4 regions of the Pseudomonas sp. BS3782 TE3695 genome follow, and region 3 is predicted to be linked to each of the others. Evidence: predicted binding sites of a transcription regulator. Region 3 holds the regulator's gene; each other region holds the start of a gene.
The links. Region 3 encodes sigma-54, which starts transcription at its own class of promoters, with help from an activator protein. Its sites were predicted from a motif close to ANTGGCATNNANNTTGCTNT; they were not measured.
Positions count from the first base shown of each region.

Region 1: ABH909_RS13000 (CmpA/NrtA family ABC transporter substrate-binding protein) is a predicted target of sigma-54. The motif match lies at 1,365-1,384, and genes of this name have one in related genera.
Region 2: ABH909_RS07975 (pilin) is a predicted target of sigma-54. The motif match lies at 1,298-1,317, and genes of this name have one in related genera.
Region 4: nirB (nitrite reductase large subunit NirB) is a predicted target of sigma-54. The motif match lies at 3,466-3,485, and genes of this name have one in related genera.

Region 1 is NZ_JBNDKB010000001.1:2,816,607-2,823,895, forward strand. It holds gene ABH909_RS12995 (ANTAR domain-containing response regulator) at 1-18, opposite strand, end outside; gene ABH909_RS13000 (CmpA/NrtA family ABC transporter substrate-binding protein) at 34-1,245, opposite strand; gene ABH909_RS13005 (quinone-dependent dihydroorotate dehydrogenase) at 1,474-2,493, shown strand; gene rmf (ribosome modulation factor) at 2,801-3,016, opposite strand; gene rlmKL (bifunctional 23S rRNA (guanine(2069)-N(7))-methyltransferase RlmK/23S rRNA (guanine(2445)-N(2))-methyltransferase RlmL) at 3,549-5,819, shown strand; gene ABH909_RS13020 (sensor domain-containing diguanylate cyclase) at 5,961-7,289, shown strand, end outside.
Region 2 is NZ_JBNDKB010000001.1:1,748,574-1,755,862, forward strand. It holds gene pilB (type IV-A pilus assembly ATPase PilB) at 1-1,138, opposite strand, end outside; gene ABH909_RS07975 (pilin) at 1,364-1,786, shown strand; gene ABH909_RS07980 (BON domain-containing protein) at 2,101-2,457, shown strand; gene ABH909_RS07985 (DUF2845 domain-containing protein) at 2,698-2,994, opposite strand; gene ABH909_RS07990 (DUF748 domain-containing protein) at 2,994-5,981, opposite strand; gene ABH909_RS07995 (class I SAM-dependent rRNA methyltransferase) at 6,043-7,059, opposite strand; gene acs (acetate--CoA ligase) at 7,278-7,289, opposite strand, start outside.
Region 3 is NZ_JBNDKB010000001.1:6,143,262-6,150,550, reverse strand. It holds gene rapZ (RNase adapter RapZ) at 1-49, opposite strand, end outside; gene ptsN (PTS IIA-like nitrogen regulatory protein PtsN) at 52-516, opposite strand; gene hpf (ribosome hibernation-promoting factor, HPF/YfiA family) at 529-837, opposite strand; gene ABH909_RS27895 (RNA polymerase factor sigma-54) at 917-2,410, opposite strand; gene lptB (LPS export ABC transporter ATP-binding protein) at 2,596-3,321, opposite strand; gene lptA (lipopolysaccharide transport periplasmic protein LptA) at 3,321-3,869, opposite strand; gene lptC (LPS export ABC transporter periplasmic protein LptC) at 3,856-4,428, opposite strand; gene ABH909_RS27875 (KdsC family phosphatase) at 4,436-4,960, opposite strand; gene ABH909_RS27870 (KpsF/GutQ family sugar-phosphate isomerase) at 4,960-5,934, opposite strand; gene ABH909_RS27865 (ATP-binding cassette domain-containing protein) at 6,212-7,021, shown strand; gene mlaE (lipid asymmetry maintenance ABC transporter permease subunit MlaE) at 7,021-7,289, shown strand, end outside.
Region 4 is NZ_JBNDKB010000001.1:4,030,335-4,037,623, forward strand. It holds gene ABH909_RS18155 (CBS domain-containing protein) at 11-451, opposite strand; gene nirD (nitrite reductase small subunit NirD) at 483-869, opposite strand; gene nirB (nitrite reductase large subunit NirB) at 869-3,430, opposite strand; partial or broken gene ABH909_RS18170 (DUF6124 family protein) at 3,910-4,005, shown strand; gene ABH909_RS18175 (SCO family protein) at 4,285-4,890, shown strand; gene ABH909_RS18180 (copper chaperone PCu(A)C) at 4,890-5,363, shown strand; gene ABH909_RS18185 (TerC family protein) at 5,547-6,518, shown strand; gene ABH909_RS18190 (bifunctional 5,10-methylenetetrahydrofolate dehydrogenase/5,10-methenyltetrahydrofolate cyclohydrolase) at 6,765-7,289, shown strand, end outside.

The DNA.
Region 1 (7,289 bases), 3.3 Mb from region 3:
CAGCAGGATACGCAACATATTCGCAGGCTCCTGTCAGCGGCTGGCGAGAAGGGGAGCGCTGTCGCTCATGGCGTGCAGCGTGAAGCTGCGGGCATAGCCGGCCGGGTCCGAGCCGTCCCAGACTTTGCCGTCGATCAATTGGCTGTTGCGCATTTTCTGACTCCGGGCAGGCACACCGACAGCAGTGGCGGCCTCACCGTATAAGTCTAGTTGCTGGACCTGACGGGCCACGCCGAGGTAATCCGGGTCGTCACGCAACAAACCCCAGCGCCGGAACTGGGTCATGAACCACATGCCGTCGGACAGATACGGAAAATTCACTTCGCCACCCCCATGGAAACGCATGGCGTGGGGGTCTTGCCAGCGATTACCCAGGCCGTCGGTGTAGTCACCGAGCAGGCGCGGTTCGATGCAATCGAGCGGTGCATCCAGATACTCGGGCGCACTCAACAGTTGCGCGGTGCTGCGCCGATTTTCGGGGCTGGCTTCGATGAATCGGCTGGCTTCGAGAATCGCCATCACCAGCGCCCGGGCGGTATTGGGGTATTGCTCGACGAAGGCACGGGTGCAGCCGAGGACTTTTTCCGGGTGATCGGGCCACAGGGTCTGGCTGGTGGCCATCGTAAACCCGAGATTCTGCTGCACCGCACTGGCCGCCCACGGCTCGCCGACACAGAAACCGTCGATGCGCCCGGCTTGCAGGTGCGCGACCATTTGCGGCGGCGGCACCACCACGCTGTCGACATCCTGCAACGGATGAATACCCTGACTCGCGAGCCAGTAATACAGCCACATGGCGTGGGTGCCCGTAGGAAATGTCTGGGCGAAGGTCAGTTTTGGGCGACTTTGGTGCACGTGACGATCGAGTGCTTCAGGACTGGTCACCCCCAAGGTCTGCAAGCCGTGGGAAAGGTTGATGCTCTGGCCGTTCTGGTTCAGGCCCATGAGCACGGCCATGTCGGTGGAAGCGATGCCGCCGATGCCCAAGTGCACGGCGTAAATCAACCCGTACAGGCTGTGGGCGGCATCGAGTTCGCCGCTGACCAGTTTGTCCCGCAGGTTGGCCCAGGACGACTGGCGCTTGAGGTTCAGGGTCAGACCGTAGGGTTGGGCGAAGCCCTGAGTGGCCGCGACCACCACTGACGCGCAGTCGCTCAGGGCCATGAAGCCGAGGTTGATGGCGGTTTTTTCCGGGGCATCGCTGCCATTGACCCAGGCCAGTGGGCCGGCTAATGGTTCATTCATCGCGTCTTCACCTTGCAAAAAAAGGCGTCGTTCCAGGTCCCTGCGCGAGCAAAGCCGGGTGACGACGCCATTGTCCTTCCACTCATCCCGCCGCTGGCATGAGTGCTGATGCTTGTGATGGTGCAAGGCATATGCCATCGCTGGCTGATTTTGTTGCGCGCCTCGCGTGAAGCCCTGATGCGCGGCTATAATCGCCGCCTCTCATCGCCAACCGAGTCAAGCCTGCCCATGTACACCCTGGCCCGTCAGCTGTTGTTCAAACTTTCCCCGGAAACCTCCCACGATCTGTCCCTGGACCTGATCGGCGCGGGCGGGCGTTTGGGCCTTAACGGTTTGCTGTGCAAGGCACCGGCGAAACTGCCAGTAACGGTCATGGGCCTGGAGTTCCCGAACCCGGTGGGTTTGGCGGCCGGTCTGGACAAAAACGGCGCAGCGATCGATGGGTTTGCCCAATTGGGTTTCGGTTTCGTCGAAATCGGCACCATCACGCCGCGACCGCAACCGGGTAATCCGAAACCACGGATTTTCCGCTTGCCGGATGCCGAGGCGATCATCAACCGCATGGGCTTCAATAACCTCGGCGTCGACTACTTGCTCGCTCGCGTGGCAGCGGCCAAGTACAAGGGCGTGCTGGGCATCAACATCGGCAAGAATTTCGATACGCCGGTTGAACGTGCGGTCGATGACTACCTGATCTGCCTGGACAAGGTTTATGCCCACGCCAGCTACGTAACTGTCAACGTCAGTTCACCGAACACCCCGGGCCTGCGCAGCCTGCAATTCGGTGATTCGCTCAAGCAATTGCTCGCCGACCTGGCTACCCGCCGGGCGGAACTGGCCCTGCGTCACGGCAAGCATGTTCCGTTGGCGATCAAGATCGCGCCGGACATGACTGATGAAGAAACCGTTCAAGTCGCTCAAGCGTTGATCGAAACCGGGATGGACGCGGTGATCGCCACCAACACCACCCTGAGCCGCGTTGGCGTCGAAGGCATGGAGCATGGTGACGAGGCGGGCGGGTTGTCCGGCGCACCGGTTCGCGAGAAGAGCACGCACACCGTTAAAGTGCTGGCGGCGGAACTGGCCGGTCGCCTGCCGATCATCGCCGTGGGCGGCATCACCGAAGGCAAGCACGCGGCTGAGAAAATCGCCGCGGGTGCGAGTTTGGTGCAGCTCTACTCTGGCTTCATCTATAAAGGCCCGGCGTTGATTCGTGAATCGGTGGATGCCATCGCCGCGCTGCGCTGAAGATTCATATGCGGCGATGAGGATTAACTGTGGCGAGGGAGCTTGCTCCCGCTGGGCTGCGAAGCGGCCCCCAAAACCAGTCAATCAGGTGTGTCAGGTAAAACACAGTTGCAGGGTTTACGACTGCTTCGCAGCCGAGCGGGAGCAAGCTCCCTCGCCACAAAAGCGACATCACCAACGCAATATTTACAGGCATAAAAAAGGGCTCCTCGAAGGAGCCCCTGGGCCGAAGCCCGCCGTCCGGATGGGACGTGCGTGGTTAAGTCGTTGCGTAATCAGATTGTCGTGTCGGAGTGTGTGCCCTGTATTAGCCGACGGCGTGAAGTTCGTTGAGTCTGTGGATTCCCGCAGTGCCGGTCATACCGTCCCAGTTGTCGCCGCGTCCTTCGCGCCAGCCATTGATCCAGGCTTGGCGTACCGACGGTAGAGTAAATGGGCAAAGCTCACGGGATTTACCACCAACGCCATATTGATATCCGCGCAAAAATGCTCTTTCCAACGGATCACGCTTAAGTCTTCTCATAGGGTATTGCCCTCACTTGTTGACTGTATTTATCGCGTCGACCTCAATCGAGGTCAGGCAGAAAAATTCCTGCCGTTGGCGGCTCGCTGCCGGCGTCGCGAGCCAAGGTGTTGACGCCGTTGCGACGTCAACCTGAGTTGAGTTCTAACCAATGCGTCACATCGAGGGAATGATCGTTTTGTCATAAGAACGTAACCATAAAGATGCTATGGCCATAAGTAACACGATATTTGTCCCGCGTTTACGGGCCAAACCCCGGTATGATCGGCCCTGCGCCAGAGGGTAGGGGTAAGCCTTTAACGAGAATGACACCCGTTGCACTTGGGGGGTTTTCGACGAAGGGTCGACTTATGACATTTTGTTGCATCAACTTTTATATCTGTCCTGGCATCTAAGCTCTTTTAACCCGAGCAGTCAGGGTGGGGACGGCACACCTTCGTGCCACGCGGGCGTTCTGTTAGAAAAACGCCTGATTGAAAACCGGATCGGCAATGCGTTGCCGGTTCACTTAGCCAAAGGCTCTGGAATTACCATGTCCGATCGTTTCGAACTCTTCCTCACTTGCCCCAAAGGCCTTGAAGGCCTGCTTATCGAGGAAGCCGTCGGGCTTGGCCTTGAGGAAGCACGTGAGCACACCTCGGCTGTGCGCGGCATGGCCACCATGGAAACCGCCTATCGCCTGTGCCTGTGGTCGCGTCTGGCGAACCGGGTGCTGCTGGTGCTCAAGCGCTTCCCGATGAAGGACGCCGAAGACCTCTACCACGGCGTGCTGGATATCGAGTGGCAAGACCACATGCTCAACGATGGCACCTTGGCTGTCGAATTCAGCGGTCACGGTTCTGGCATTGATAACACGCATTTCGGCGCCTTGAAGGTCAAGGACGCCATTGTCGACAAACTGCGCACCCCCCAGGGCGATCGTCCGTCTATCGACAAGCTCAACCCGGACCTGCGTATTCATCTGCGCCTGGACCGTGGCGAAGCGATTTTGTCCCTCGACCTGTCCGGTCACAGCCTGCACCAGCGTGGTTATCGCCTGCAGCAGGGCGCGGCGCCGCTGAAGGAAAACCTTGCGGCGGCAATTCTGATCCGTTCCGGCTGGCCTCGGATTGCCGCCGAGGGTGGTGCACTGGCTGACCCGATGTGCGGTGTCGGTACATTCCTGGTCGAAGCCGCGATGATCGCCGCCGACATGGCGCCGAACCTGCGTCGTGAGCAGTGGGGCTTCACCGCCTGGCTCGGTCACGTGCCGGCGCTGTGGAAAAAGCTCCACGAAGAAGCCACCGAACGCGCCGCGGCCGGTCTGGCCAAGCCACCGCTGTGGATTCGCGGTTACGAAGCCGACCCGCGTCTGATTCAACCGGGCCGCAATAACGTCGAACGTGCCGGCCTGAGCGAGTGGATCAAGATCTACCAGGGCGAAGTCGCGACGTTCGAGCCGCGCCCGGACCAGAACCAGAAAGGCCTGGTGATCTGCAACCCTCCCTACGGCGAGCGTCTGGGCGATGAGGCGAGCCTGCTCTACCTCTACCAGAACCTCGGCGAACGTCTGCGTCAGGCCTGCCTGAACTGGGAAGCGGCGGTGTTCACCGGCGCCCCGGACCTGGGCAAGCGCATGGGCATCCGCAGCCACAAACAGTATTCGTTCTGGAACGGCGCCCTGCCGTGCAAGTTGCTGCTGATCAAGGTCACGCCGGACCAGTTCGTCACAGGCGAGCGCCGCACCCCGGAACAGCGCCAGATCGAGCGCGAACAGGCCGAGTCCGATGCACCGTCGAACATCGAAGCGCCAGGCAAGTACGAGAAGTACAACAAGAACGGCAACCCGATCAAACCGGCCCCGGTGGTGATCGAGCAACCGCGCTTGAGCGAAGGCGGGCAGATGTTCGCCAACCGTCTGCAAAAAAACCTCAAGGCCCTCGGTAAGTGGGTCAAGCGTGAAGGCATCGACTGCTACCGCGTCTACGATGCCGACATGCCGGAATATTCCATGGCCATCGACCTGTATCACGACTGGGTCCACGTTCAGGAATACGCCGCACCGAAATCCATCGATCCGGAAAAAGCCTCGGCGCGGATGTTCGATGCCCTGGCGGCGATCCCGCAGGCGCTGAACATCGACAAGAACCGCGTGGTGGTCAAACGTCGCGAGCGTCAGAGTGGCACCAAGCAATACGAACGCCAGAGCGCACAGGGCAAGTTCAATGAGGTCAACGAAGGCGGCGTGAAGCTGCTGGTGAACCTCACCGACTACCTGGACACCGGCCTGTTCCTCGACCACCGGCCGATGCGCATGCGAATTCAGAAAGAGGCGGCCGGCAAGCGCTTCCTCAACCTGTATTGCTACACCGCGACCGCCAGCGTTCATGCAGCCAAGGGCGGTGCGCGCAGCACCACCAGCGTCGACTTGTCGAAAACTTATCTGGACTGGGCGCGGCGCAATTTGTCGCTGAACGGTTTCTCCGACAAGAACCGTCTGGAGCAGGGCGATGTGATGGCCTGGCTCGATGCCTGCCGTGACGAGTACGACTTGATCTTCATCGACCCGCCGACCTTCTCCAACTCCAAGCGCATGGAAGGGATTTTCGACGTGCAGCGTGATCAGGTGCAGTTGATCGACCTGGCGATGGCACGTCTGGCGCCGGGCGGGGTGTTGTACTTCTCCAACAACTTCCGCAAGTTCACGCTTGAGGAAAACCTCACCGAGCGCTATGCCGTTGAAGAAATCACCGCCCAGACCATCGATCCGGATTTCGCCCGTAATGGCAAGATCCACCGTGCGTGGAAGATCACTGCTCGCTGATACTTGAGCCTGATTGGATCCAGAGCCTTGATTTTCAAAGGCTCTTGGGTTCTTTCAGTGCTGGTCAAATTAGTGGCTAATAGCTATAACTCCACAGTGGCCAAAGGGCTTTTCCGGCACCTGGCGTTTTGAGTTGTATCTATGTCGCTGCACGCCGTGCGCCCCAAGATCCTGGGTTTTATCCGCGAAGATGTTTCGGCCTGGCTGGTCGCCCTGTTGGCATTGCTTGTCGGCGGCATGCTCACGGGATTGCTGGCCTGGGCGACGTTCAATCAATTTCATCAGCAATTGCGGCAACGTTTCCAGCTGCTCGCCAGTGAGCGTTACAGCCGTATCGAAGAACGTTTCGAAGATCAGGAGCAGCGCCTCGACGGTCTGCGCCGGTTCTTCGTCCATTCAGAATCGGTGTCCCGCGAGGAATTCGACGGTTACGCCAAGCCTCTTTTGCATCGCACCCAGGCCTACTCCTGGGCCCCTCGGGTTTCCCGCGCCGAACGACCGCTGCTTGAGCGCGCGGTGCGGGAAGAAGGCTTGAGCGGTTTCACCTTTCGCGAACTGAGCGCCGACGGCCAGTTGCAACCTGCCGTAGAGCGGGACGAATACGTGCCGGTGCTCTACACCCAAACCCAGAGCCGACTGCCCACGCCGCTGGGTTACGACCTGCTGGCCCAGCCCATGCGTCGTTCGACCCTGGAACGCGCCGATCGCAATAGCCGCATGGCCGTGTCGCAACCGTTGCATCTGGTAGGCATCGAGCCCGCCTATTCGCGGGGCGTGTTGCTAGTGGCTCCGGTCATCCATCAGAACATCCCGAATGCTGCGCCCGCAGGCTATGTCATGGCGGTGATCAGCATGCGCCAGCTATTGGCGGACGGGCTGCCGGAGGAGAATCATGACTCTCTCTCAGTGCGTATCCTCGACTTGTCCACCGATGATCAGCATGAAGTGTTGTATGACTCGACCAACACGGCGGGGGGCAGTGACTTGTCTTCTACACGTTTGCTACGCCTGGCCGACCATGATTATCAAGTGGATATGCGTCCCAGCGCCGCGTTCCTGAAAGCCAACCATTCCTCGGTGGCCAGCCAGGTGGTGCTTGGCGGTTCGCTCAGCCTGCTGCTCAGTGTGTTTCTCTATGTGTTGGTCAGCCAGCGCCAGCGAGCGCTGAAAATGGTAGAGCAGCGGACCCGGGAACTTCACGAACGTGAGCAAGAGTTGCGAGGCACCCATGGCCAGTTGCGCGGTGTGCTGGATGCCGCGACTCAGGTGGCAATCATCGCCACCGACTTGCGCGGGGTGATCAGCACCTTCAATGCCGGTGCAGAGCAAATGCTCGGTTACACCAGTGCTCAGGTCGTAGGCCATATGACCCTGGAAAGCCTGCACCTGCCCCGGGAACTCGAAGCGCGCTCGGCCGAGTTGAGCGCGCGCTATGGCAAGCCCATTCCCACGTGTCAGGCGATGTTGGTC
Region 2 (7,289 bases), 4.4 Mb from region 3:
CCTGGGCGAAATCCAGTCCCTGCCTGGGATTGACGTTGACCTGGTTGATGCCTTCGATGTTGATTTCTACCGGGTCTTCGGCAGTGGAAATATTGATGTCGACGGTGTTGAGAATGTTCAGCCCGGTATACAGCGACACGGTCTTGCCCGAGCCGGTGGGGCCGGTCACCAGGATCATTCCCTGTGGCTGCTTGAGCGCGGCCATGTACAGGTCTTTCTGGTCGGGTTCGTAGCCGAGGGCATCGATGCCCATTTGGGCACTGGACGGGTCGAGGATCCGGATCACCACTTTCTCGCCCCACAGGGTCGGCAGGGTATTGACCCGGAAGTCGATGGACTTGCTTTTGGACAGGCGCATCTTGATTCGCCCATCCTGGGGTTTGCGCCGCTCGGAGATGTCGAGACTGGCCATGACCTTCAGCCGCGAGGCAATGCGGTTGGCCAGTTGTGTCGGCGGCCTGGCGACCTCCCGCAGCATGCCGTCGGTGCGCATGCGCACGCGGTAGATTTTTTCATAGGGCTCGAAATGCAGGTCGGAAGAACCGCTCTTGATCGCATCGAGCAGCATCTTGTGAACGAAGCGCACCACCGGCGCGTCATCGGCGTCTTGCCCTACGAGGACGTCTTGTTTCTGCTCGTCGACCGACTCGATGTCCAACCCGTCGAGGTCGACATCGGCCATGTCTTCCAGGCCGGTGGAATGGTTGTCGAAGAATTTTTCGATGGCGTCGCTGAGCTTGTCTTCTTCCACCAGGATGGCTTCGGTACTCAGCCCGGTACTGAACTGGATATCGTTGATGGCCTGGTGATTGGTCGGGTCGGAAATCCCCACGAACAGCTTGTTACCACGCCGCCAGAGGGGCAGGGCGTGGTGCTGACGGATCAACTTCTCACTGACCAGCCCTCGGGGTTGGGTGTCCTTGTCCAGGCAATTGAGGTCCAGCAGGGCCATGCCGAAATGCTCCGAGGCCACCTCGGCGACCTGCCAGCTTTTCAGCAGTTTGTTTTGCACCAGATAGCTGACCAGCGAAATTCGATTGCGTTGGGCCTGCTGATACGCCTGTTGCGCACTTTGGTCAGTGATCAGCTCAGCCAATACCAATTGCTTGGCCAGACCGCTAAGGGCGATGTCATTCATTGGAATACCGGACGCAGACAGTGAATGACTTATAGCCTAGTCAAGCAGTGGAGCCAAACCAGTCGGGTGAAGTGACAAAAAGTGTCAGATAGTGCGGATCCGTGGATCAGGAAAGGTCTTTGCCGCGATCTCACGCCCAGCAGGCAGGGGCATGCTCGGCTTGGCATGACCTGTGCTGTGCCTTGTTCAGATCATGAGATTTCGACTCATGCATGGAGCCTGTCTATGAAAAATCAAAATGGTTTTACCCTGATCGAACTGTTGATCGTCGTGGCGATCATCGGGATTCTGGCGACGTTTGCGTTGCCGCAGTATTCGAAGTACCAGGCGCGGGCGAAGGTCACCGCTGCGGTTGCAGAAATTTCGGCACTCAAGGTGCCTTTCGAAGACATCATCAATCAAGGCACCAATATTGCCACCCCCGCCGAGATCGGCGCGGTGAGCGCCACGGGTAATTGCACGATTACGGCAACGGGTACCGCCTCTACCGGTGTGGGCAGTATTGCTTGCACGATTCTCAACGCACCGGGGCCGGTGCTCAGCAAAACTGTAACGCTTTCACGCACACTTGCCGGTGGCTGGACGTGCGCCACAACAGTCGATGCAGAATATGCTCCTAAAGGTTGCCCTCCCACTCCCGCCAGCTGATCCATTCATCTTGTCAATGCCTCGCGTTTAACAACGCGGGGCATTTTTTTGTTCGCTGTTTTTGGGGCGATTCAGATAATCGAGAAACCCCCGACAATTCATGGCCTTAGGCCTGCGTTAAAACCCGCATGTTGCATGTAGATAATTTCGCAGTCATGCAATTTGCATGATTCCGAAAATTACCGTTGTTACTAACTAATTGATTTATAAGCATTTATTTTTTATTGAACAGTTGGCACAGCGTTCGCACTCTCTTCAGTAACCCTGCTGACAAGACACGCAGCAGACTTTCCAGAAATACAGGAGTTACTTGTATGAAGAAGTTCGCTATCGCTGCCGCTACTGCTACCGCGTTGACCCTGACCATGGCCAACGCCGCATTTGCACAGACCACCCAAGCGACTCAGGCACCCTTGATGCTGGCCGCCGGTGAAGTCACTGAAGCGAAAGAGGATGTTTCCGATACCTGGATCACGACCAAAGTCAAAGCCGATCTGCTGACCGAAAAAGGCATTCCTGGCACTGACATCAAAGTCGAAACCAACAAAGGCGTTGTGTCCCTGTCTTCCATGACCGTTCTGACTGATGCTCAGAAAACAACCGCCGTGGCTATCGCCAAGAAAATCAAAGGTGTCAAAGCGGTGTCCGCTGACGGCCTGAAATCCGAGTAAGGCAAGGCTTCTCGCCTGGACCGGGAGAAGGTGCGGTAGACGGGCCGAGTCATACGTCTGCCGCCACTTGAGGGTTCATGCGAAAGGCCACAAGGATGTGGCCATTACAGGCCCCGGCATTCGTGTCGGGGCCTGTTCTATTCTGGGGAACAAAGGTTAAAAGATCGCAGCCTTCGGCAGCTCCTGCATGGGGATGGGTACACCTGTAGGAGCTGCCGAAGGCTGCGATCTTTTGATTGTTCAATTCCCGCGCTTGCTAGTGATTCGAACCAACCGGTTTCCTTCAAAACGCAGGTACTGGTACATCCCGCTATTGGGCCCGTAGGTCCATTCCTCGACCTGAAACTCTTCCCGTCGATTGGCGCTGCGTTTGTAGCCCAGCAAATCGCGGGCAATGGGCTCTCCGCATTTTTGCAGCACCTCGCTGGACCTGTCTCCGACGCTGATCAACTGGCTGCCGCAGCGCAAGGTGTCCGCCGCCGTTGCCTGGCCGGCAGCCAGCGCCAAGGCCAGGCTCAGAAGCCAGCGCGCGTCCATCATTCGGCATCCAGATGCATGGACGTGATAACCCGGCCATCGCTCTGTGCCTCGCCGAGGCTGGCGTCGATGAAGTACACACGGTCATCGGCCAACTGACCCTTTTCCACCAGATAATCCTTGATGCTGCTGGCCCGTTCTTGCCCCAGTTGACGTAACAGCACTTCGCTGGAACTCCAGAACGCGATCACGTCTTCACGCATTTTGTTGCTACGTTCTTCCTTGCCCAGATCCTTCCATTCGGCGGGTGGCTGGGTCTTGAGGCGTGTGCGGTAGATCCCTTCCAGCAGCGGGCCTTTCTCGTTGTCCGGTACGTCCAGCAACGAGGCTTGGGCCGGTACTTTGTCACCGCGACGCTGGAGCATTTTGTAGTAGTTGTACTGGTATTCTCGCTCCAGGCGTTGCTCGGCAATCAGCGGGCCATCGCTGGTTTTGGCGGCAGTGCCTTCAATTTCCAGACGCAGGGCCGGACGTTCCTTGAGTGCTTGGGAGAGTTTGACTAGCGCCGCTTCGGCGTCTTTGCTCAGGTCACTCGAACCCGGTGCGAATGCCACACTGCCCAAATCTTCCGAGCCACCGCCGCTGACCAGGCCGCCAATCATTTTGAATGGCGCTGCGGCGGCTTTCACGATCAGGTTGCGCAGGGTCTGCCAGACAATAGGCATGACACTGAACTGCGGGTTATTCAGGTCGCCGCTCACCGGCAGTTCGATGGAAATCTTGCCATCGACATCCTTGAGCAAGGCAATCGCCAGCTTCAGCGGTAGGCTCACAGCGTCCGGGCTGTCGACTTTTTCACCCAGTTGCAGCTGCTCGACCACCACTTTGTTTTCGGCCAGGAGCTGGCCGTTGGTGATCTTGTAATGCAGCTCTAGATTGAGCCGGCCCTTGCGGATACGGTAACCGGCGAACTTGCCGGAGTAGGGTGTCAGCGTGGTCAGTTCCACCCGTTTGAAACTGGTGGCGATGTCCAGGCTGGCCATTGGGTCGAACGGGTTGACCGAACCCTTGATGGTTACCGGTGCATAGCGGTCGACCTTGCCTTTGATGTCGACGCTGGCCGGTTTAGCCTGGCGGCTGTCGATGGTGCCGATCTTCCCGTTGAGCTGTTGAACGGCGGTGGCGAAGTTCGGGGTCAGGCTGAAGTCGGCGAAGTTTGCCGAACCGTCATTGATGGCAACGCCGCCAATGTGGATGCCCAGCGGTTTTTCTTTTCCGGCTGCCGGTTTGGCCGAGGCTGCCGTGGTGCCGGAATCGGCGGGTTGCGGGATCAGCAGGTCATCGACGTTGGTGGTGCGATCATCGTTGATCATGAAGCGCGCATAGGGCTGGAACAGGCTGACCTTGTCGATCGACAGGCTGTCGCCATGCTGATAGTTCAGGCCTTCGAGCACCACCTGTTGCCACTTGAGGAAGTCGCGGGTTTTCAGGGTGTCGAGGGTATGCAGTTGATCGACCTGGGCTTTGCCTGTGACGTTGAACGCCAGCGGCTCTGTGCTTTTCAGGTCGACCGCCAGATCACTGCCCAGCATGCCGCTGCGCAGTTCGAGACGAATGAACGGGTTGATGTAGGACTGGGCGACGCGCAGGTCGATGTCCTTGGTCTGCACGTTCAGTTTGGCGCTGATCGGGGCCAGATTGACCACGCCATCTGCGCTGATCTTGCCTTGCTTGCCCACGCCGGTATCGAGCTTGAGGTTGAAAGGTGAGCCGTTGAGGCTGTCGAAATTTTGCAGGTCCAGGTTCAGCGGCCCCAATTCCAGAGCTACCGCCGGTTGTGCCTTGCGGTCGGCCAGATGCACCTGATAGTCACGTAGCTGCACGTCTTTGAGCAGCACCTGCCAAGGCTTGCTCGGCGCGGTCGGTTCAGGCTTCGGCGAATCGGCAGCCGCTGGTGCACTGCTCGGTTCGGCATTGGCCTTGGCGGCCGCTTTAGACGGTTGACTGGCGAACAGTTTTTGCCAATCGAGTTGCGCGTCGGCTTCGAGGGCGGCCCAGGTTTCCAGTTTCTGGCTGCGAATCTTGCCGACCACCACTTGCTGTTTGGCCAGGTCTACGGTGGTTTCGCTGATGTCCAGCCGTTCGAGCTTCGCCAGCGGTCGACCGTCCGGCGTCTTGATCGCGAAAGGCGCGACACTGACGGCAACGTTGCTCAGCAGCAGTTCGGTTTCTTTGGCCAGGTTGAGTTTGTAGTCGGTGCTGAGGCTGACGACGCCCTCTTCGAGTGCGAGTGGCACGGCATCACGCACATAGGGCCAGAAGGATTTCATCTTGCCGTCGGTGATTTTCAGCTTACCTTCGGAGGCGATCGGGATCAGGCTGAAATTACCGGTCCAGTCAATCTGTCCACCTGCCGGGCCGACGGCGACCAATGTCATGTCGGCGCTGTCTTCGGGCAGGGTGCTGAGGTTTTTCAATTCGAAATCGAGTTTGTCGTAGAGGAACTCTATGGGTTCGCTGGGCCGTGCATCCTCGAAATGCAAGGAGCCGCCGGCCAGTTTGATCCGCTCCACACGCAGCGGGAATGGTTTGGCGTCCGGGTCAACCGGGGTCGGTTCGCTGGCGGGGATTTTGAACAGGCCGAGCAGATTGAGCTTGCCGTCCTTGCCGAAGAGGATTTCGGTCTTGGGTTTATCCAGTTCTATATCGGACAGATGCAGGGCTTTGGTCCAGAGGCTGTCGATCTGCAGGTTGGCGTAGAGACGTTCGAAGCCCACTTGTTCCTTGCCCGGCTCGCCAATGACCAGACCCCAAAGGGTGACTTCAAGGCTGAACGGGTTGAGTTCGATCCGCTGAATCGTCGCCGGTGTCGTGGCGTAGTTGGCCAATTGCTGGTTGGCGATTCGCAACGCGATGCCCGGCAAAATCAGAAACCCCAGCAGGCTATAAAGAGCCAGGGCAGTCAACAAGGCGCCGATAGCGCGAATCAATCCTTTGGGCATGTGCGGCTTCATCTGTCGGAATCGGAGTGCCTTGGAGTATGGCATGCGTTTGCGGTTCCGAAGCAACCAGGCTTTATAGGATTTATCTGATTATCGGTGCGGATTTTCAGAGCTGTAGAATCAGCGTTTTCAATGGTGGCTGCTGATCCAGCGACGGGAAATCGCTGCCTGGGGTCAGCACGCTCCACTCACGCACCGGGCGCCCGGCCTTCTCGGCGCAGCGCAGAACCTGTTCGCGCCAATCGTCCATGCTGACCTTCGCCAGGTTGTTGCAGCAGATCAGCACGCCATCCTTGGCGGTGGTCAGCAGCGCCGGTTTGAGCAGGCTTTGGTAATCACGCAACAGGTCGACCGTGCCGAAAGCGCTCTTGGCCCAGGCCGGTGGATCGAGCAATACCAGATCGTACTGACGCGGCTCCAGGCGTTGATAGCTTGGCAATTTCTGCCCGCGACGCTGGCTGATCGGCAGACCGGCCAATTGACGAATGGCCGGAAAGTAATCGGACTGAATGAATTCCATTGTCGGCAATTGCGGGTTGAGCAAGCCGTTCTCACGACCCACCGCCAGATTGCCTTCGGCAAAGTCCAGGTTACACACCTCGCTCGCACCACCCGCCGCGGCGCTGAGGCCGACGCCACAGGTGTAGGCAAACAGGTTCAGCACACTTTTGTTTTTGCTGTGCGCCTTGACCCAGCCGCGAGCGTTGCGCAGGTCGAGAAACAGCAACGGGTCCTGACCGGCATGGCGCCCGCGAACCCGGTAGTTCAGTCCCCATTCGTGGCCGATCAAATCTTGCAGGGCGGCTTCGTTGGCGCGGTAGACGGTATCTTCGCGGTCGATGCGCGAGTTGCCACGGGAGCGGTCGTTGTAGACCAGCAGCGTGTCGAAACCCAGCTGTTGATTGACGGTTTCATGCAGTTGCAGCAGAGCGTCACGCTCCAGCGCCTGATGAAAGCTTTGCACTAACAGTTGCGGACCGTAGCGGTCGATGGTCAGGCCGCCGGCGCCTTCCTGGCTGCCATGGAACAGGCGATAGCAATCGGTGCCTTGCTGATGCAACTCGGCAAGCAGGTCCTGACGATGATCGAGGGCGGCGCGCAGCGCCTGATTCAAGGAAGACATGCTGGGCGCCTTGCAGGAAGAAATTGGGGGCGCGGGAGTTTAACAGCTATGGGCTTTGAGTTTTGTGGGCAAATACGTGGGATGTGGTGGCTTTGAGGGCGTCTTCGCGAGCAAGCCCGCTCCCACACTGGATTAATGAACGACACAAATTCACTGTGGGAGCGGGCTTGCTCGCGAAGCTTTTAAGCTCTTTCGACGGCCAATGCACAACATGGGGCTCATTGGTTCAG
Region 3 (7,289 bases):
CGGTACTTTTACCTGAGCCGGAGCGGCCGCTGACGATGATCAGGCGCATGATTAGTGACCGTTCTGCTCGTCCAGGACAACCTGATACAAGGCTTCGTTGCTCGGGGCGCTACGCAGTTTTTCACGCACTTCCTTGCGATCCAGCATGCTGGCGATCTGGCGCAGCAATTCCAGGTGTGCATCGGTGGCGGCTTCCGGGACCAGAAGCACAAACAGCAGGTCAACCGGGGCGCCGTCAATGGCATCGAAATCGATAGGGGCTTCCAGGTGCAGCAGCGCACTGATTGGCGAGGTGCAGCCTTTGAGCCGGCAATGGGGGATGGCGATGCCGTTGCCGAAACCGGTAGAACCGAGTTTCTCACGGGCAATCAGGGCCTCGAAGACGTCCTGCATTTCCAGATCCGGTACTTCGCGGTGGATAAGGTTGGCAATTTGTTCGAGGGCTTTCTTTTTACTGCCACCCGGCGCGTTCACTTGGGAACGGCCGGGGGTCAGGATGGTTTCTAGTCGGATCATGGATTGGGGGTGTTAACGACCGGTCGCGCCCTGGAGGAGGCTCTGGGTCTTTTCCTTATGCTTTTTAAGTTGGCGATCCAGCTTGTCGGTCAGCAGGTCGATGGCGGCATACATGTCCGTATGCTCGGCATTGGCGACCACTTCTCCGCCGGGAATATGCAGCGTGGCTTCGATTTTCTGCAGCAGTTTTTCGACGTTCATCGTGACTTGCACATTGGTGATCTTGTCGAAATGCCTCTCTAACCGGTCGAGTTTTTCGCCGATGTAGGTGCGCAGGGGTTCGGTCACTTCCAGTTGGTGTCCACTGATGTTGACTTGCATACAGCTTCTCCTTCGTTGCCAGTGCATAAAGCGGCAGGCAGAAATGCCTGCCACTGGAACGCTGTGGCGAGCCCGACGGCTACATCAACCGCTTACGTTCGCTGGAAGGCGCGATTCCCAGGGATTCGCGGTACTTGGCGACGGTGCGACGGGCTACCTGAATGCCTTGTGCCTCCAGTAAACCAGCGATCTTGCTGTCACTCAACGGCTTTTTCTGATTTTCCGCCGCAACCAGTTTTTTGATGATCGCGCGGATGGCCGTGGACGAGCATTCACCGCCTTCGGAGGTACTGACGTGGCTGGAGAAAAAGTATTTCAATTCATAGATGCCCCGTGGGGTATGCATGAATTTTTGCGTGGTCACCCGTGAGATCGTCGATTCATGCATGCCGACTGCTTCGGCGATGTCATGCAGCACCAACGGCTTCATGGCCTCGTCACCGTATTCGAGAAAGCCGCGTTGATGCTCGACGATCTGGGTGGCGACTTTCATCAGGGTTTCATTGCGGCTTTGCAGGCTCTTGATGAACCATCGAGCCTCCTGCAGCTGATTACGCATGAAAGTATTGTCAGCGCTGGTGTCGGCGCGGCGCACGAAACCGGCGTATTGGGCGTTGACCCGCAAGCGTGGCACCGACTCCTGGTTCAGCTCCACCAGCCAGCGTTCGTTGTCCTTGCGCACAATCACGTCGGGAACGACGTATTCGGCTTCGGTGGACTCGATCTGTGAACCCGGGCGTGGGTTGAGGCTCTGGACCAATTCGATGACCTGGCGCAGCTCATCTTCCTTGAGCTTCATGCGGCGCATCAGCTGGCTGTAATCGCGGCTGCCGAGCAGGTCGATGTAATCGGTGACCAGGCGCTTGGCTTCGGCCAGCCAAGGGGTCTTGGCGGACAACTGGCGCAGTTGCAGTAGCAGGCATTCACCAAGGTTGCGGGCGCCGATGCCAGCGGGTTCGAATTGCTGGATGCGGTGCAGCACGGCTTCGATTTCGTCCAGTTCGATGTCCAGTTCCGGGTCGAACGCTTCGAGGATTTCCTCGAGGGTTTCGTCCAGGTAGCCCTGATTGTTGATGCAATCGATCAGGGTCACGGCGATCAGGCGATCGGTGTCGGACATCGGTGCCAGGTTCAGTTGCCAGAGCAAATGGCTTTGCAGGCTTTCACCGACCGATGTGCGGGTGGTGAAGTCCCACTCGTCGTCATCGTTGCTCGGCAGGCTGCTGGCGCTGGTCTGGTAGACATCCTCCCAGGCTGTGTCGACGGGCAATTCGTTGGGGATACGCTCGTTCCAGTCGCCTTCCTCAAGGTTGTCCACCGTCGGGGCGGTTTCCTGGTAGGAGGGTTCCTGAATGTCGGCGTTGGGTTTCTGTTCGGCGCTATCGGCCAAGGGGTCGGCGTTATCGAAGTCGTCGCCTTCTTCCTGGCGTTCGAGCATCGGATTGGACTCCAGGGCCTCCTGGATTTCCTGTTGCAGGTCCAGGGTCGACAATTGGAGCAGGCGGATGGCCTGTTGCAGCTGCGGTGTCATCGTCAGCTGCTGGCCCATTCTCAAGACTAGCGATGGTTTCATGGCAGGGGCTTAACACCTTATTCGCCGGCGCACATGCGCCATCCACTACAGGGCGCCGAAGCGCCAAACATAAGCAAATTATATGCCCGAAACTGAAGTGTTTGCCTAGAGCGCTGTAACAATAAAAAGTTATTGATTTTTTATTGAAGCGAGTGCTCCCTAGGCGACCCGGGCACCTCAGGTGCTTACAGGCGGAACTCGTGGCCCAGATACACTTCCTTGACCAGTTCATTGGCAAGGATGGTGGCGGAGTCACCTTCAGCAATCAGTTGGCCATCGTTGACGATGTAGGCGGTTTCGCAGATATCCAGAGTCTCACGAACGTTGTGGTCCGTGATTAGCACGCCAATGCCTTTGGCCTTGAGGTGATGGATGATTTGCTTGATATCGCCCACCGAAATCGGGTCCACGCCGGCGAAAGGTTCGTCGAGGAGGATGAATTTCGGGTTGGTAGCCAGTGCCCGGGCGATTTCCACGCGGCGGCGTTCACCACCGGACAGGCTCATGCCGAGATTGTCGCGGATGTGATGGATGTGGAACTCCTGCATCAGGCTTTCCAGCTCTTGGCGACGACCGGCCTTGTCGAGTTCCTTGCGGGTCTCGAGGATGGCCATGATGTTGTCGGCCACCGACAGTTTGCGGAAGATCGACGCTTCTTGCGGAAGATAACCGATACCTGCCTTCGCACGACCGTGCATCGGCTGGTGGCTGACATCCAGGTCGTCGATCAATACTCGGCCTTGATCGGCCTGCACCAGACCCACAATCATGTAGAAACAGGTAGTTTTACCGGCACCATTAGGGCCAAGCAGACCGACGATCTGTCCGCTGTCGATGGACAGGCTGACATCGCGCACGACCTGACGGCTCTTGTAGCTCTTGGCCAGATGCTGAGCTTTCAGAGTTGCCATTACTGGGCCTTTTGCTCGTCGGTTTTCTTCTTCGGCTGGATCACCATGTCGATGCGAGGGCGTGCCTCGGTGACCTTGTTGCCCGTGGCGCGACCGGCGCTCGCAAGCTTTTTGACCGTGTCGTAGACGATTTTCTCGCCTTGGGTGACGTTGTTGTCCTTATCGATGACTTTGGCGCGATCGATCAGCACGACACGGTTTTGCGAGGCGTGGTACTGGATAGTTACGCCGTAGCCCTGAACCGGCTTGGTGTCGCCCGCCGTTTGCAGTTGCTCGAAGTAGGCGAGGTTGCCCACCGAAGTCACCACGTCGATGTCGCCGGCCGGGGTGCGGGTGATGGTCACGGTATTGCCGGTGACCTTCATCGAGCCTTGGGTGATGATCACATCGCCCTTATAGGTGGCAACGCCGTTCTTGTCGTCCAGTTGGGCATCGTCGGCCTGAATGCGGATAGGTTGCTCTTGATCGTTCGGCAGAGCCCAGGCGCTCACGCTTCCCAGTGCTGCGCCCAGACTGAGCAAAATAGGGAGAGTTTTAACGAGCCTCATACTGTCCTCTTACGTTCGATAGCAGGTGTATCCTGCTTTCTTTCAAGTACGCTTTCATTCCGTTGCCTGTCGATACACCGCCAGCGCCGTCGATTCTAACGGGTTGATCGGTCTGCGCATATTGCTGCTGCGGGAACACTGTCATACGGGTGGTGGTAATCAGGGTTTTGCGGTTTTTTTCGTCGAAACGTGTGATACGTACCGAGTCAATCAGCTCGACCTGAGTGCCGTCCGGGTTGACTTCGCCGCGCTCGCTCTGGACGTGCCAGGGGAATTCGGTGCCGCGGAACATGTTCAGATCCGGATTGGTCAGCAGCGTCACCTCGCTCGCTTTCACGTGTTCGACCTTGTCCGACGTCATCTCGTATTGCAGTTTGCCGTCGGGCAGGTACTGCACGCTATGGGCGTTGATGGCGTAATAATCGATCGCGCTTTCATCGACCTTCACCGCTGGCTTGTCGAGGAAGCGTTCGGGGCTGATGTTCCAGTAGCCGACCGCTGCAAAAATCGCAGCGATGCAACCGAACACCAGGATGTTACGAATTTTTTTGCTCAGCATGATGGGCTCACAGATACGCGGCATTGGCCGCATCAAGGTGGCCCTGGGCGCGCAGGATCAATTCGCAGAATTCGCGAGCGGCCCCCTCGCCACCGCGGGCCTGGGTGATGCCGTGGGCGTGTTCGCGCACGAAACTGGCAGCGCTGGCCACCGCCATGCCAAGGCCTACGCGGCGAATCACCGGCAGGTCCGGCAGGTCGTCGCCCAGATAGGCCACTTGTTCATAGCTCAGGTTGAGCTGGCCAAGAAGTTCGTCGAGCACCACCAGTTTGTCTTCGCGCCCCTGATAAAGGTGCGCAATGCCGAGGTTCTTCGCGCGCCGTTCAACCACCGGGGTCTTGCGGCCGCTGATGATAGCGGTCTGCACGCCCGCGGCCATCAACATCTTGATGCCTTGGCCGTCGAGGGTATTGAATGTCTTGAATTCGCTACCGTCTTCGAGGAAGTACAGGCGCCCGTCGGTCAGCACGCCATCGACGTCGAACACCGCCAGTTTGATCTGTTTGCCGCGTTGCAGCAGGTCCGTGCTCATTACATTACTCCTGCACGCAGCAAATCGTGCATGTTCAAGGCGCCGACCGGACGGTCTTCGCTGTCGACCACTACCAGTGCGTTGATCTTGTGGTCTTCCATGATTTTCAGGGCCTCGGCGGCGAGCATCTCGGCGCGGGCGGTCTTGCCGTGGGCGGTCATCACTTCATCAATGGTGGTGCTGTGGATATCGATGGTGCGGTCCAGCGTGCGGCGCAGGTCGCCGTCGGTGAAGATCCCGGCGAGTTTTCCATCGGTATTTAGTATGACGGTCATGCCCAATCCCTTGCGGGTCATTTCCATCAAGGCATCCTTGAGCAGCGTACCGCACAGCACTTGCGGCAATTCGGTGCCGGCATGCATGACGTTTTCCACTTTCAGTAGCAAGCGGCGACCAAGGGCGCCACCGGGATGAGAGAACGCGAAATCTTCAGCGGTAAAGCCGCGAGCTTCAAGCAAGGCAACGGCGAGAGCATCGCCCATGACCAGTGCTGCAGTGGTTGACGAGGTGGGGGCCAGATTCAGCGGGCAGGCTTCGTGTTCGACGCTTGCATTGAGGTTGACTTCCGCTGCCTTGGCCAGTGGCGACTCGGGGTTACCGGTCAGGCTGATCATCTGAATGCCCTGGCGTTTGATCAGCGGCAGCAAGGTGACGATCTCATTGGTGGAGCCGGAGTTCGACAGCGCCAGAATGATGTCATCACGGGTGATCATGCCCATGTCGCCATGGCTGGCTTCGGCCGGATGCACGAAGAAGGCCGTGGTGCCGGTGCTGGCCAGGGTGGCGGCAATCTTGTTGCCGATGTGCCCCGATTTGCCCATGCCGACCACGACCACGCGGCCTTTGCTGGCCAGAATCATCTCGCACGCACGTACGAAATTTGCATCGATATGGGGTAGCAAGCCTTGTACGGCTTCCAGTTCCAAACGGATGGTACGTTGTGCGGATTGAATCAGGTCGCTGGATTGGTTCATGTCGGAAATCAAATAGCCTGATGAAAAGGCGGCGATTATAACGGTAATGATCAAAACCCTCACGCTAGTTCGTCGCGGTTTGTCATTCCTTGTTACCGAATCCCCTTTAAATAGATGACTTCAGGCGGTCATGTTGCTGAACAGGTCCGGCTTGGGCCTTGGGCGCTTGAGCTTTGCAGTGATATAGTTCGCCGCCAGTTCGGCCTGCCCGGGGAGGTATGTGCTTTCGCCAGAAAGCCAGGCGTCCGAGTGAGAGGCTGCATCGCAAGGAGTTTAGATGAGTGCCGATAACGCCTACGCGGTCGAGCTGAAGGGACTGACCTTCAAGCGCGGTACGCGCAGCATTTTCAATAACGTCGATATCCGCATCCCGCGCGGCAAGGTCACCGGTATCATGGGCCCTTCCGGGTGTGGCAAGACCACGCTATTGCGGCTGATAGGCGCGCAATTGCGCCCCACCAGCGGCGAAGTCTGGGTCAATGGCCAGAATCTGCCAACACTGTCGCGCAACGATCTGTTCGATGCGCGCAAGCACATGGGTGTGCTGTTTCAGAGCGGTGCATTGTTTACCGACCTTGATGTGTTCGAGAACGTCGCCTTTCCGCTGCGTGTTCATACAGCGTTGCCCGAAGAAATGATCCGCGACATTGTCCTGCTCAAATTGCAGGCTGTTGGCTTGCGTGGCGCCATCGACCTGATGCCTGACGAATTGTCCGGCGGCATGAAACGTCGTGTGGCACTGGCCCGGGCAATTGCACTCGACCCGCGAATTCTTATGTACGACGAGCCCTTCGTCGGCCAGGACCCGATCGCCATGGGCGTGCTGGTGCGCCTGATCCGCCTGCTCAACGATGCGCTGAACATCACCAGTATCGTGGTCTCCCACGACCTGGCCGAGACGGCAAGCATCGCCGACCACCTCATTGTGGTGGGCGACGGGCAAGTGTTGGGGCAAGGCTCGCCCAAGGATCTGATGAAATCGGATGAGCCACGTATTCGTCAATTCCTGACTGGCGAACCCGACGGCCCGGTCGCATACCACTTTCCAGCGCCGGATTACCGCGCAGATCTTCTGGGGAAGCGTTGATGCGCAAGATCACACTAATAGAAAGGGTGCGCCGTTTCGGTCATGCCGGCATCGATGTGATGGCGGTGTTCGGGCGTTCGGCGTTGTTCCTGTTCCATGCCTTGCTCGGTCGTGGCGGCATCGGCGGCGGCTTTGGCTTGCTGGTCAAGCAGCTACATTCGGTGGGCGTAATGTCCCTGGTGATCATCGTGGTCTCCGGGGTGTTCATCGGCATGGTGCTGGCCCTGCAGGGGTTCAATATCCTGTCCAGCTACGGTTCGGAACAGGC
Region 4 (7,289 bases), 2.1 Mb from region 3:
CGTCCGGCCCTCAATGCCCGCGAATGTAGTGCTCCAGTTGCCGAATCAAATCGGCCTGCTCGACGATGGCTTCCTTGACCAGATCGCCAATCGACAGCAGCCCGATCAGTTCACCGCTCTCCAGTACCGGCAGATGGCGCAAATGACTGTCGGTCATGACTGCCATGCAGCGCTCGATGCTCTGCTGACTGTCGGCGGTCACCACCGGCGCGCTCATGATCTCGCGCACCGGTGTACCGACCGAAGAACGGCCCTGTAGCACCACTTTGCGCGCATAGTCGCGCTCGCTGATGACGCCGACCACCTGCCCGTCTTCGATGACGGGTAACGCGCCGACGTTTTTCTCGGCCATCATTTTCAGGGCGTCGAGGACCATCTGGTCCGGCGCGATGCTGTGCACCTGCTGGTTTTGCACGACTTTCAGTTTGAGCAACTGTGCGGCTGTCTTCATCAACGTTCTCCGATACGGTTCAGGGCGACAGTCAAGCCGCCGCGACTTCCACGACGCCGGCGTTCAGGCGCACCGGCCATACGCGCAGGCGTTGCTCCGGGTATTCCAGGCAACTGCCGTCCTCAAGACGGAAATGCTGCTTGTAGATCGGCGACGCCACCACCAGATCACCCTTGAGGCTGCCGATCAGTCCGCGGCCGATGACGTTCGCGCCGGATTGCGGATCATGGTTGTCGATGGCATAGAGGGTGCGACCTTCGGCCTGCGGCAGGTAGAACAGCGCCACCTGCGCGCCGTCGAGCCAGACGACGACGCCTGAGTTGCTGACCAGATCCTGCTGGCTGCACACCGCTTGCCAGGCTTGAGCATTGGCGGCCGTGGCAAGGGCGTTGACACGCTGGGTAGTGGACTGATTCATCAGGCATTCTCCTCGGTGACAGGGATAAGGTTGAGTTCGGCGGCCATGATCGGCCGGCGTTGACCGCGTTCCTGAACAAAATGGATGTCCGGGTCCGGGCGTTTATCGTTGACGAAGGTGCGGAAGCGCTTGAGTTTTTCCGGGTCTTTGAGGGCGTTGGCCCATTCGCATTCGTAGCGGTTGACCACCAGTTGCATCTGCGATTCGAGTTCTGCGCCGAGCCCCAGGCTGTCGTTGATGACCACGTCCTTGAGGTAATCCAGGCCGCCCTCCAGGCTTTCGCGCCAGACCGAGGTGCGCTGCAATTTATCGGCGGTGCGGATGTAGAACATCAGGAAGCGGTCGATGTAGCGGATCAGGGTTTCATCGTCCAGGTCAGTGGCGAACAACTCGGCATGACGCGGACGCATGCCGCCATTACCGGCCACGTAGAGGTTCCAGCCGTTCTCGGTGGCGATCACACCCACGTCCTTGCTTTGCGCCTCGGCACATTCTCGGGTGCAACCGGAGACGGCGAACTTGAGCTTGTGCGGTGAGCGCAGGCCTTTGTAGCGATCCTCGAGGGTCAAGGCCATTTTCACGCTGTCCTGCACGCCGTAGCGACACCAGGTGCTGCCCACGCAAGACTTCACCGTGCGGGTCGATTTGCCGTAGGCATGCCCGGTTTCGAAACCGGCCTCAATCAACTCGGACCAGATGTCCGGCAACTGATGCAACTGCGCGCCGAACAAGTCGATCCGTTGGCCGCCGGTGATTTTGGTGTAGAGGTCGTATTTCTTCGCCACCACGCCAATCGCGATCAGCTTGTCGGCCGTGATCTCGCCCCCGGCGATACGCGGCACCACCGAATAGGTGCCGTTTTTCTGCATGTTGGCCATGAAGGTGTCGTTGGTGTCCTGCAACGGCACCAGCGAGGCGTCCATGATCGGCTGGTTCCAGCACGAGGCGAGGATCGAGCCCACCGCCGGTTTGCACACGTCGCACCCGGTATGACCGCGACCGTGCTTGGCCAGCAGTTCTTCGAAGGTGATCACCCCTTCTACCCGCACCAGCGCATAAAGCTCCTGGCGGGTGTAGGCGAAGTGTTCACACAGGCTCTTGTCGACACTGACGCCACGGGCAATCAATTCATGCTCGAACACTTGCTTGAGCAGCCCCGCGCAACCACCGCAACCGGTGCAGGCCTTGGTCTGCGACTTGAGCAGGCCCAGGTCGGTGCAGCCACCGTCGATGGCCGAGCAGATCGAGCCCTTGGTGACGTTATGGCACGAGCAAACGGTCGCCGACTCGGGCAGCGCGCCCGGGCCCAAGGTTGGCGCGCCGGTGGACGACGGCAGAATCAGGCTGGCAGGTTCCGACGGCAAGGCAATGCCGTTCTGCATGTATTGCAGCAAGGTGTCGTAGTAGCTGTTGTCGCCCACCAGCACCGCGCCGAGCACACGTTTGCTGTCAGCATCCACCACCAGGCGACGGTAGCTGGCTGTGGCTTCATCGATGAACTGATAGCTGCGCGCACCCGGCGTCTGGGCGTGAGCATCGCCGATGGAGCCGACGTCAACACCGAGCAGCTTGAGCTTGGTCGACATGTCGGCGCCCTGGAACGGCTCCGCCACTTGATTGCACAGCAGCGACGCGACGCCACGGGCCATCTGATAACCGGGAGCGACCAGACCGAAGAGGCTGCCATTCCAGGCGGCGCACTCGCCAATCGCATAGATATTCGGATCGCTGGTCAGGCATTGGTCATCAATCACCACGCCACCACGCGGCCCGATGTCCAGTGCGCATTGGCGGGCCAGCGCGTCTTGCGCGCGGATGCCAGCGGAGAACACGATCAGGTCGGCTTCAAGAAATTCGTCATTGGCAAAATTCATCCGGTAGCGGTACTGCTCGCCGGCACTGATCGACTGTGTGCCACGGGACAAGTGCACACCCACACCGAGCCGCTCGATTTGCGCCTTCAGCGCCAGGCCACCCTGCTCGTCCAGCTGCACTGGCATCAGGCGTGGGGCAAATTCCACCACATGCGCTTCCAGACCCAGGCTTTTCAGGGCGTTGGCGGCTTCCAGACCAAGCAGGCCTCCGCCGACTACTACGCCGCGCCGGGCATTGGCCGCCGCGGCACGAATCGCGTCGAGGTCTTCGAGGGTGCGATAGACCAGGCGCGAGTCACCTTCCGCACCTTCAATAGGCGGCACAAACGGATAAGAACCGGTGGCCAGAACCAGTTTGTCGTACGCGACGCAACCTTGTGCGGTGATCACCTGACGGCGGTCACGGTCGATTTCCAGCACCGGCACGCCCAAATGCAGAGTGACACCCGGCGTCTGGTACAGAGAGGCTTCACCCAGGGCCAGCGACTCGGCATCGCGACCACCGAAATACTCGGACAGATGCACCCGGTCGTAGGCGCGCATCGGCTCTTCGCTGAAGACATGCAGCCGGTAATGGTCGAGGGCGCCGCGCTCGATGAGCTGCTCGACACAATGATGTCCGACCATGCCATTGCCGATCACGATCAGTGTTTGCAGTTTGTTCAACGCGGCAACATTGGAATTCATAGTAAGCACCCAGCCAAAGCCAATCACGGTTAAAAAAAGCAAAAAAAACGCCTGAAACCTCTCGGTTTCAGGCGTCTTTGCCTGTTCTTCGCGGTGTTCGACCTGGCGCCTTCGCCGGATCCACCGATGTTGCCCACGACCTGCTCGGCCGGTCGATCTTCGTTGATCGACGGGGCTGCCCATCTGTTATCGATGGACCTGAGGGGAACGATGCAGCCTTTGTGCCAGTCTGCAGTTTATGATTTCCTCAGTGTTGGAAAATCGACCATCTGAACGATGGAAGAATGCGATGAAGACCGCGATCCAGGCGGGTCTCATCAGGCGAGAGTCAACTTTGCAGGTCTGCGCGAGCGGCTAGGAAAATGGTGGAATTGGAGGAAGGAATAGCTCAGGAAACCGCTTCGCACTGGTGCACGTTGTCAGGCCTGCTCTTTAAAAGTGCATTCAGCTACGTTCTATTTGGGCTTGAGCAATGCCAGGAGTCGCGCTACGCCCTGCTGGGCATTTCAAACAGCATCATGGTGGCGGAGATCACTGCGAACCGAGTACTGGATCACACTAATACGCCTGAGTAGGTATGGGCTGTTGTGGTGAGTGAATTACTGACGCTGGGTTGTGCAGTGATCCTTTTTTTGGGGCCGCTGCGCGACCCAGCGGGAGCAAGCTCCCTCGCCACAGGTTTCTCGGTGTTTGTTCCCAGTAGCGTATCCCGAAGCCGCGACCTTTTGGCGCATGACCGGCGGGCCATCGATTGAGCGCCATAGCGCAACAGTTTGTTAACATCCGTGCGCTTTTTTTCGTCTGATTGATCAGCCACTGTAGATTCCCGGTCGCTACACAGGATGCTTTTTTCCATGAGTACGTTGTATACCCGTCGCACGGTCCTGCAAGGCATGAGCCTGTTGAGCCTTGGCCTGCTCGCCGGCTGCGATGACAGCAGCAAGCTGTCATTCAAGTACGGCAAGGACCTCAGCGACAAGATCATGGGGCGTACCTTCAAACTCAAGGACGCCCAGGGCGAAACCCGGATGCTGGGCAGCTATCGGGGCCTGATGCCGATGGTTTTTTTCGGTTTCACCCAATGTCCGGCGGTCTGCCCGACGACGCTGGCCCGTGCGGCACAGGCGAAAAAACTGATGGGCCGCGATGGCGAACGCCTGCAAGTGATCTTCATCACCCTGGACCCCGAGCGCGATACGCCGCAAATGCTCGACGCCTACGTCAAAGCCTTCGATCCAAGTTTCGAGGCGCTGTACGGCTCGCTGGAAGAAACCGCCGCCACCGCCAAGGAGTTCGGTGTGTTCTTTGAAAAGATCCCCAGCGGCTCGACCTATACCCTCTCCCACACCGCGACCAGCTTCGTTTTCGACTCCCGAGGCACTTTGCGCCTGGGGCTGTCCGCGTCCCTTACCGCTCAAGAGTGTGCAGAAGACCTGCTCACCGTCATGGAGGTCTGCTGATGACTTCGATCTACGCACCACGTATTAAACAGCTGACCCTGGGCCTTTTCCTGATCGGCATGGCCTGGCAGGTGTCCGCTCAAACCCAGGTGAACGACGCTTGGGTTCGCGCGACGGTGGCCGGCCAGAATTCGACCGGCGCCTTCATGACCCTGCAGGCCGACAGCGACAGCAAATTGCTCAGCGTGCAGTCGCCAGTCGCGAATACCGTGCAAATTCACCAATCCAGCATGAAAGACGATGTGATGAGCATGAGCCAGGTCAAGTCCGTCGCGCTGCCGGCCGGCAAACCGGTGAGCTTTGATCCCCATGGCTACCACATCATGCTGATGGACCTGACGACTCAGGTTAAGGAAGGCGACAAAGTGCCGCTGACCCTGACCGTGGAAAACGCCAAGGGCGAAAAAGAGACGATCAAGGTTGACGCCGAGACTCGGGCGCTCGGCATGCAGGATCACAGCAAGATGCATTGAGAGGCTCAACCCGGCCTGTCTGATCGTCGGGGTTGCGGTGGTGTTCGGCTCGCGCTGAGAATTATCAGCAATACTTCGTAAATAACGAATTATTGGTAAAGAATATTCGATTTTTCTTCGCTGCAATCTCCCCGCTAGCATGACTCCGTCGACTCCAGAATAAGTCCAGACAAGGAGAACGACATGCAACCCTTGAACATCGGTGAACTCTGGATGTGGGTCGCCTTCATTGTCTTTGTCGTCGCCATGCTGGCGGTGGATCTGTTTGTCTTCGGCGGGCGCAAAGCGCATCGGGTATCGGTGCGCGAGGCGTCGTGTTGGGTGATTGCGTGGTGTGCACTAACGCTGACCTTCGCCGGATTGCTCTGGTGGTACTTGCAGGGCGAGTTCGGACCGGAGATTGCGCGACGCAAAACCCTGGAATTCTTCACGGGCTATTTGATCGAACAGTCGCTGTCGATCGACAACATGTTTGTCTTCGTGATGATTTTCAGCTACTTCGCCGTACCTGCGGAGTTACAGCGTCGAGTGTTGCTGTACGGTGTGCTCGGGGCCATCGTGATGCGTGGGGTGATGATTCTCGCGGGTGTGTGGCTGGTGTCGCAATTTGCGTGGTTGTTATATGCGTTCGGTGTGTTCCTGATCATCACTGGAATCAAAATGCTGGCATTCGCCCGTCAGCGGCCTGATCTCGATAAAAATCCCTTATTGCGTTGGATGCACGGCCGTCTGCGCGTCACCGACGAGTTTCATGGCGATCACTTCTTTGTGATGAAAGAGGGTCGGCACTGGGCGACGCCAATGTTTCTGGTACTGGTGCTGATCGAGGCCAGCGATCTGATGTTTGCAGTCGACAGCATCCCGGCAATCTTCGCCATTACCACCGACCCGTTCATCGTGTTCACCTCGAACATCTTCGCGATCATGGGCCTGCGCGCCCTGTACTTTTTGCTGGCCGACATGGCTGACCGTTTCCATCTGCTCAAATACGGTTTGGCGATCGTACTGGTGTTTATCGGCGCCAAAATGACGCTGATACCGTGGCTTCACATGCCAATCGAATGGTCGCTGGCTGTTGTCGGCGGGATCATTCTGACTTCGGTGCTGTTGAGTTTGATCCTGACCCGCAAGGAGGATCAAATACGCTCTCTGTAGGAGCTGCCGCAGGCTGCGATCTTTTATCGATAACGAAGATCAAGATCAAAAGATCGCAGCCTTCGGCAGCTCCTACAGATTGCCCACGATCCCTTGCCTGTCTTATCTTCCGGTGTTGCGGTGGCATTCGCCTGCCCTCAACTGGTAGCCTGAGCCCCCTTGCCTGCATGTCTCTGATGAATCATCGTCGCGCAAAGACGCCGCGATGATCACTGCCCCCTTTTAAATCAGACAACGGTGACTCTTTTGACCAGCAGCACCCCCGCATTTGCCCGTGACATTGACGGCAAAGCCATTTCCGCCCAGGTTCTCGACGAGGTCCGGGAAGAGGTTCAGGCCCTGGCCGGCCAGCAAATCTATCCCGCCCTTGCGGTCCTGTTGGTCGGTGACGACCCGGCAAGCCATGTTTATGTGCGCAACAAACTGCTGCGCGCCAAGGAAGTCGGTATCCGCTCCCTTGAATACCGCCTGCCGGAAACCGCCAGCCAGACCCAGGTTCTGGAACTGATTGCTCAACTCAACGCCGATCCCACGGTGACCGGCATCCTGGTGCAATTGCCTTTGCCGGCCTCTATCGATGAGCAGGCGGTGATTCATGCCATCGACCCGATCAAGGACGTCGACGGTTTTCATCGGGAAAACGTCGGTGGGCTGGTGCAAGGCATGGAGGTCCTGACCCCGTGCACGCCCAGTGGCTGCATGCGCCTGCTGCATGAGACCTGCGGGGATGACCTGAGCGGCTTGCACGCGGTGGTCATCGGCCGTTCGAAC